Regions from separate parts of the Paenibacillus sp. FSL H8-0283 genome, predicted to be linked through region 1. Evidence: riboswitches for the same ligand, from Rfam matches in the RefSeq annotation. Region 1 holds a riboswitch; the other holds the start of a gene.
The links. A riboswitch is a leader RNA that binds a small molecule or an ion and turns the genes downstream of it on or off. The one in region 1 is predicted to bind thiamine pyrophosphate.

Region 2: another riboswitch for thiamine pyrophosphate. It lies ahead of MHI52_RS17885 (thiamine phosphate synthase); the one in region 1 lies ahead of thiC (phosphomethylpyrimidine synthase ThiC).

What each region holds. Positions count from the first base shown of each region.
Region 1 is NZ_CP150295.1:754,964-759,267, forward strand. Features, by position in the region: gene MHI52_RS03545 (alpha/beta hydrolase) at 1-199, opposite strand, end outside; gene MHI52_RS03550 (IclR family transcriptional regulator) at 559-1,302, shown strand; TPP riboswitch at 1,452-1,565, shown strand; gene thiC (phosphomethylpyrimidine synthase ThiC) at 1,957-3,774, shown strand.
Region 2 is NZ_CP150295.1:4,000,768-4,005,071, reverse strand. Features, by position in the region: gene MHI52_RS17890 (ABC-F family ATP-binding cassette domain-containing protein) at 1-1,079, shown strand, start outside; TPP riboswitch at 1,155-1,264, shown strand; gene MHI52_RS17885 (thiamine phosphate synthase) at 1,491-2,153, shown strand; gene thiO (glycine oxidase ThiO) at 2,171-3,343, shown strand; gene thiS (sulfur carrier protein ThiS) at 3,340-3,543, shown strand; gene MHI52_RS17870 (thiazole synthase) at 3,546-4,304, shown strand, end outside.

The DNA of each region.
Region 1 (4,304 bases):
CCGGCGCTACAGTAGGATTGGATAATACCCATGCGATATAACCATGCAATGCGATAAAACAAAACAGTAGAAAAAATACAACGGAGAGCAGCAACGCTACGATAATATGTTTGAACCGAATCAGCCTCGGTGATAGGGAAGAGGGCAGATCGGACACTTTTGTTTGCAGCGGGGCTTCGCTCTGGGATGATTGATACATGAATGCCCCTCCTTTGAAGTTCAGTTGAAGATAACAACGACATGTAAAGAGAATTGCGTCGATTTCAGAGCCTGCTTCAGAGCGATATCTTAATGTAATATATCTTTATCGTATGTTCCAATATAGTCAAAGTCAATTGATTGAGGGCATTTGTTACGCAATTGTTATATAGTTCTTAAGATATATGGGTAAGATTACCTTAGTGTGTAAATTACAGGGGATTAAGTCTTATAAAAAGGAAAAATTTACACGTTGGCCTATTTTGATTTTGGCTCTTTTTGGTTTACAGATGAGACCGTTTCTCATATAATTTATGTAACCAAGTTTCATGTGATGAAACATGAGGAGGGCATTATGCCATGGAAGATCGCAAGTTAACCGTCCGGGCTGTGGAACGGGCGCTGGATATATTATTATGTTTTACCACACGCAGTGATCTGGGACTCACCGAAATTGCCAGCCAGATCGGCCTGCACAAAAGTACAGTCCACCGCTTGATGGCTACGCTGGAGGATCGAGGGTTCGTGATCCGCGATGCAGCAACAGAGAAGTACCGACTTGGCATCCGAATCTGGGAGCTGTCAGCTCATATGTCCCGCAGTGATGATCCCGCTATTCTGCTGTTGCCTGCGATGGAGCGACTGAGAGATCGATTGGGGGAGACCGTGAGTCTGTACCTGCGTGATGGCAGTGAACGGATTCGGATTCAGGCTGTGCAAAGTGATCAGGCGATTCGCCGAGTTGCCCCCGTTGGTGTTAGACTGCCGCTGTCTGTGGGCGCTTCCAGCAAAGTCCTGATGGCGTTTGCCACGGACGAGGATCGTGAAGAACTGATGAACGGGCCTGAATGGCCGGTGTTTATTGATCCGGCAGTGTATTTGGCGCAAATGGGAGATATCCGGGATAACGGATATGCGACGAGTTATGAGGAACGTGAGCCGGGAGCTGCCGCGGTATCTGTACCGATTATGGATCGCAGAGGCAATATTGCAGCTGCGCTCTCGGTCTCAGGACCTGTCAGTCGACTCTCGCAGGAGACATTGCATGAATACGCACCTGTGTTGAAGGATGCTGCTACGCAAATGGGGCTCATGTTATCCTGATGTTGAGGTAAGTTTTTTCTCCAATAGAGTTTGATTATTTGGAATATAAAGGTTGTTTTTATGTTCCGGTTGCGCTACTCTGTAATGGACGGCCCAACGGGGCCAGCTTCATTGAATATGAACAGCGGCTTATGTAAGCCGCAACTTATTAACGTTACTGGGGGAGTCCGAATTGTCCGGACTGAGACGGAATCGCATGAGATTCCGGACCCTTTGCACCTGATCTGGATCATACCAGCGTAGGGAAGTAATCGGCGATATGACCACAACCACCACATGATGTGACCCTTGTAGGGCTCCGTTAAGGAGCTGCATAAAGGTGCATTATTGGTGATGGACATAAAAGTCGGTTCCTTCGGGGACCGGCTTTTTTATATACAGGGAACGGGCGATATAGTGCGGACTCTATGGGCTTCTTTTTCACTAACCTGCAAAAGTGGGCTTGGATGATGAGAGAGAAGTCACCATAGATCTATGATCTGTGGTAGCCTCTGTTCTGTTGTTAACTGTACATGAAAAGTGTCTCCCCTGGTCTGGTGTAGGATCGCTTTTTTCTTCTCTGCATTGCGCATGATTTGGGACAGGTACGTAAGCGAGCTAATGATGAAACCAACCAAACCAAGCGAATGAACACTGAGGAGGAGACAAGCGAACATGAGTACAGGAAATCAAACGGGACAACAAGCGACGGAGCAGGGACATAACGATCAGCAGGTGGAAAAAGAAACAGGAGCGGCCGGACGGGTTCAGCCCTTTCCCGGTAGCCGCAAAGTCTACATTCAGGGCTCACGGCCGGACATTGCTGTACCGGAGCGTGAGATAGCCCTTCATGACACGAATACTCCCCAAGGAGTGGAGCATAACGAACCGCTGCGTGTCTACGATACGAGCGGCCCCATGACCGATCCCGAATTTCATGCGGATATCCGCGCAGGTCTGCCAGCTCTGCGCACTCGTTGGATCACAGAGCGTGGCGATGTTGAAGCTTATCAGGGCCGTATGGTTAAACCGGAGGATAACGGACTGAAGCCCGGAGGGAAGAGAGCCGGCGCTGAAGAGTACCCCGGATTACGTGGCAAACCGCTGCGGGCACAGCCAGAACGCTGCGTGACTCAGATGCACTACGCGAGACAGGGAGTCATTACGGCTGAGATGGAATTCGCCGCCATTCGTGAAGGCGTGGAGCCGGAATTTGTGAGACAGGAGCTGGCGAGTGGACGGGCCATTCTGCCATCCAACATCAATCACCCGGAGAGTGAGCCGATGTTGATCGGTCGTCATTTTCACGTGAAGATCAATGCCAACATAGGTAACTCGGCCGTATCTTCCTCCATCGAGGAAGAGGTGGAGAAGATGACTTGGGCGGTACGCTGGGGATCGGATACGGTGATGGATCTGTCCACAGGCAAAAACATTCATACCACCCGGGAATGGATCATCCGTAATTCACCTGTGCCGATTGGTACGGTGCCGCTGTATCAGGCGCTGGAGAAGGTGAATGGCGAAGCGGAAGCGCTGACCTGGGAGTTGTACCGTGACACACTCATTGAGCAGGCAGAGCAGGGCGTGGACTACTTTACGATTCATGCAGGTGTACTGCTACGTTATATCCCGATGACGGCCAAGCGGATGACAGGTATTGTGTCCCGGGGCGGGTCCATTATGGCAGCATGGTGTCTGGCGCATCATCAGGAGAATTTTTTGTACACCCATTTTGAAGAAATCTGTGAGATTATGAAAAGGTATGATGTAGCGTTTTCGCTGGGAGATGGACTCCGTCCAGGTAGTATCTATGATGCCAATGACGAAGCTCAGATGGCGGAACTGGCTACGCTCGGGGAACTGACGCAGATCGCATGGAAGCATGATGTGCAGGTGATGATCGAAGGTCCGGGGCATGTGCCGATGCACAAGATCAAAGAGAATGTGGACTTGCAGATGGAGATCTGTAAAGAAGCACCGTTCTACACACTTGGGCCGCTGACGACCGACATTGCCCCGGGTTACGATCACATCACATCCGCCATTGGGGCAGCCATGATTGGCTGGTTCGGCACGTCCATGCTCTGTTATGTTACGCCAAAAGAACATTTGGGCCTGCCCAACAAGGATGATGTGCGGGAAGGGGTCATCGCCTACAAGATTGCGGCCCACGCCGCCGATTTGGCGAAAGGTCATCCGCGTGCCCAGCGCCGCGATGATGCATTGTCCAAGGCACGCTTTGAGTTCCGTTGGCGTGACCAGTTCAACCTGTCACTGGACCCTGAACGTGCGCTGTCCTACCATGATGAGACGCTGCCAGCAGAAGGAGCCAAAGAAGCTCATTTCTGCTCCATGTGCGGACCAAAGTTCTGTAGCATGCGCATCACGCAGGACATTCGTGCCTTTGCCGCAGACAAAGGATTGTCCGAGAATGAGGCTGTAGCTGCCGGGATGCAGGAAAAGGCCGAGGAATATCGGACACGGTCCTAGGCGCCGATACAGCGCAAGCTGGGCAGTCTGACATCGTTTGAAGGTGAGAATACTGCTATCATGTCGTCTTCTTCATCTTATTGATCAGCTTCCTGATACTTTTTATCAGCATTATGGTTGATTGTCTAGCAGATGTTTAATAAAATGAATGTAAGTAAACACCAATAAGAGTAGCCAGGCCAATGGCTACTCCTGCACAGCATTTGCGGTGGGTATTCCTCCGAGTGCAGCAAGTTCAGATGAAGTGACCCGTCAGGCCGTCAACCTGTGGCGGGTCACTTCTTTTTACGATCGATGTATGTCAGGAGCGCAATAATTAACATCGCGAACACGATTACGTCGTTAAAAGAGAAGTTCATAGGATCACCTCCCACTGGAGGCAAGCCTATTTCCCACCACAAATTGGCTGTACAAAGTGATTATACCATTTGAAATGCTCTTGTTCGAGAGCATTTTTATTTTGCAAAAGGAGTCGATATAGTAGTTTTCACATCTTTTTAGTGATTGTAATATTTCACTCCAAATCAGCA
Region 2 (4,304 bases), 3.2 Mb from region 1:
GAGATGTCGCAGCTCTAAGTGGTGGACAACGTACCAAGGTGCTTCTTGCTAAGCTTCTGCTCGAGAAACCTACAGCTCTTTTGCTGGATGAGCCGACCAACTATCTGGATGTAGAACACATTGAATGGTTGTCACGTTACCTGAAGGACTACCCGCACGCGTTTCTGTTAATCTCCCATGACACGGAATTCATGAATGAAGTCGTAAATGTCATTTATCATTTGGAATTTGCCAAATTAACGCGATATGCAGCGAACTATAACAAGTTCCTTGAGATGGCTGATATGAATAAAGCCCAGCATATTGATGCGTACGAGAAACAGCAAGAGTACATCAAGAAACAGGAAGATTTCATTCAGCGTAACAAGGCACGTGCTTCAACTTCTGGTCGAGCGAAGAGCCGCGAGAAGCAGCTGGATAAGATTGATCGAATTGATCGTCCAGATGAAGCGGCCAAACCAACGTTCAAATTCAAGGATGCCCGTGCGAGCAGCAAAACGGTCTTTGAGGGTATTGATTTTGAAATTGGATATACGTATCCTTTGCTACCTAAAATGACAATGACTATTGAACGTGGTGAGAAAATTGCCATCGTAGGCTGTAATGGTGTGGGTAAATCGACACTGCTGAAGACGATCTTGGGAAGAATATCTCCACTCAGTGGAAAGACTTTCTTGGGAGATTATCTCGAAACGGCCTATTTTGAGCAGGAAGTTCGAGCTGGGAATATCACGCCGATTGAGGATGTCTGGAATGAGTTTTCACATTTGACCCAGAATGAAGTCAGGGGTCATCTCGCTCGCTGCGGGTTGAAAAATGAGCACATTACCCGTCCGCTTAACATGCTGAGTGGTGGAGAGCAAGCCAAGGTTCGTTTATGCAAACTCTTGATGCGTGAAAGCAACTGGATTCTATTCGATGAGCCGACGAACCATTTGGATGTCACAGCTAAAGCTGAGTTACAGCGTGCCTTGCAAGAATTCAAGGGAACGGTGTTGCTGGTATCTCATGAACCTGATTTCTACGAGGGTTGGGTTACCAAAACATGGAATGTTGAAGAATGGTCTGAGAAAAACTAGACAATTCAAGCAACGCTTAATAGAAATGAACGGTGACAAAAAAATCCTTCTATGGTAACATAGGCTACAACTTCATATGAACACTAGGGGGGCCGCACGATGTGGCTGAGATGGAAGAATGCGATTCCGGACCCTTTGCACCTGATCTGGATCATACCAGCGTAGGGAAGTGGCGAGCGCGTTTCAGTGAATGACGTGAGCAAACGGCAATTCGAAAGAATTCAACCGTCTTGCTTAGTAAATTGAAACATGCAGTTGCGTGTATAACGTTATGGCTATAAGGTCTATAGCTTTATTGCACGAAATGAACTGTATGTATCAGTCAGTCATCTGGTCCTATAATTAATACGCAGCCACTCCCCTACGGGAGTGGCTTTTTTGTGTTTTCATAGCATTCACGCATGGAAGGAGATGAAAAGTACGGTAATTTCTCATGAACGTGTACACGGATCATTTGAACTGCATGTTGTATCTACGGGTGTAGGGAATCAAGCATCTTTTGTAAAAGCTGCAAAGGACGTTTGGCCATGGGTGGACTACATCCATATACGAGAGAAACAACTCTCGTGGCAACAAAAGATCGGTTGGGCTGAAAGTCTGCGTGGTGTTGGCGTTCCGTCTTGTCGCATCGTTATCAATGGTTCAGAACTGCCACCACAGAATGACATCTATGGCGGTGTACATTGGGGGCAAGAGGCTATACGTAACTACAACCCTGCTGTTATAAGCAATGTCCAGCGAATTCGTCTGGGTGTATCTGTTCATTCAATCGATGAGGCAAAAATCGCTGAAGAACGGGGAGCCGATTACCTTTTCTTCGGGCATGTCTACTCAACCAACAGTAAGCCTGATCTTGAACCAAGAGGATTATATGCTCTGGCTGAAGTGTGCTCTGGTGTCTCCATTCCTGTCATGGCGATTGGGGGCATCGAACCGGGAAACATTCACGCTATTCGCTCTGCAGGCGCACAGGGAGTCGCTGTGATTTCGAATGTATGGGCGAGCGATTCCCCGGATCGGGCCGCTGAATCATTAAGGCAGGCTATCGTTGCTACAGAAAGTTTGAGCCGCTGAATCAAGGAGATGAGAGGATGAAAAAGATCATTACTGATAGACCGGATAAGATTTATGCAGAAACGATTATTGTAGGCGGAGGCGTTGTTGGATGTGCCATTGCGTATGAGCTTGCTTCCCGTGGACAGGATGTGCTGTTACTGGAGCGTTCGGCGATTGCAGGAGGGACTTCTTGCGCAGCGGCTGGGATGCTGGCAGCAGACAGTGAGGATTTTGCTCATCCTTTGATGGCTAAGCTTGCCAGGCAGAGCAGGCAGTTACTTATCGAGCAACAGGTGCTAATGGCTACACTCAGTGAGGTAGAGACTGGTCTGCAACGCCAGGGATTCCTAACTCCTTTTCGTTCATACAGTGAATTAAGTAGTTATAAGGACAATCGGAAGTCTGCGTTGTCTGCTTCTGCTGATGAGGTGTGGTGGGACCGTTCCGTTGTGCAACAGGAGGCATCATGGCTTAACAGAGATACGTATGGAGCCTACTACAGACCTTACGAGAGTGAGATTCTTCCAGTCCATCTAACGAAGGCATATGCTGAATCCGCTCAAGCATTGGGAGCACGGGTTATGGAGGACATACAGGATATACGTGTGCAAGCAAACGAACACGGCGTGCAGGGGATCACCACATCGATCGGTGAGATGAAATGCAAACATGTCATTATAGCGGCTGGATTACAGAGTGAAGAGTTGATGAGACATGTGAATCTGAGCTTGCCTGTGTGGTCGGTAAAAGGTGAAATAGCCGCCGTTCAGTTCTCAGATGAACATGCAGGGTACAGACCTGATAGAACGGTGTATGCAGAGGATATCTATATTGTTCCCAAAGCCAATGGAGAGGTTTGGCTTGGGGCAACCAGTCTGCCAGGCAGAACGGATTTGAACGTTTCTGTACAGGGTGTTCAGAAGCTGCTAACAGCGGCTACCCACTGGGTGCCTGGGATGAAGGAAGCACAATTTATACGAGCGTGGGCAGGCGTAAGACCGGCAACTCCTGATGGACTGCCTTATATAGGTGCTTGCAAGAGTATACCCGGGTTGTTTGCCGCCTTTGGACATTACCGCAACGGTATCTTGCTTAGTGCGATAACAGGTAGGCTTATCGCTGAGTTGCTCGCTGGCAAAAGCTCAGAAGAACTCGGAATTGAGGCGCTGAGCCCTGAGCGATTGAACAGAAAGGGAGTGGTGCAGTGAATATCATCGTTAATGGTCAACGGATGGAGATTGAAGACAGATTGAATCGTGTGGATAAATTACTCCAATCTTTTGATTTGCAAGTCAAGACTGTAGTTGTAGAGCTGAACAAGCATATTTTAACCCGTGAGTATCATGAAACGACGGCATTAAGAGAAGGCGATCGAATCGAGATTGTACATTTTGTAGGAGGCGGTTGATGATGTTGAACATTGGTAAATATACGTTTGAGTCCAGATTGTTGCTTGGAACAGGCAAGTTTTCGGATCTGGAAGTGCAAAGTCAGGCTGTGGAAGCATCTGAAACGGAAGTTTTGACCTTTGCTGTTCGTCGTCTGAATCTGGAAGAGCGTAACCAGAAGCATTTCCTGGATACGTTGGATCTGGATAAATACACACTTCTTCCGAATACGGCAGGGGCTTCCACTGCGGAAGAGGCGGTGCGGATTGCCGAGCTTGCGCGGGCTTCAGGACTTTGTGATATGATAAAAGTCGAAGTCATCGGAGATGGAATGACGTTACTCCCAGATCCGATTGAAACGTACAAGGCTTGCGAAATTTTGCTGGAAAAGGGCTTCACGGTATTGCCTTATATTTCGGATGATGTCATTCTGGCCAAAAGGCTACAATTACTTGGCGTACATGCTGTAATGCCTGGCGCTTCTCCCATCGGAGCTGGTAGAGGTATCATCAATCCATATAACCTTGAGATCATCATTGAGCAGGCCGTTGTACCTGTAATTGTTGATGCAGGATTACGCTCCCCAAAAGATGCTGCTTATGCGATGGAACTTGGGGCCGATGGCGTATTGTTAAATACAGCCGTATCCGGATCAGGGGATCCAGTGAGCATGGCTAAAGCGATGCGATTGGGGGTAGAAGCGGGTAGATTGGCATATGAGGCAGGCATGATTCCCGTAAAGCGTTATGCAGCAGCCAGTAGTCCGGTGGAAGGAATGGTT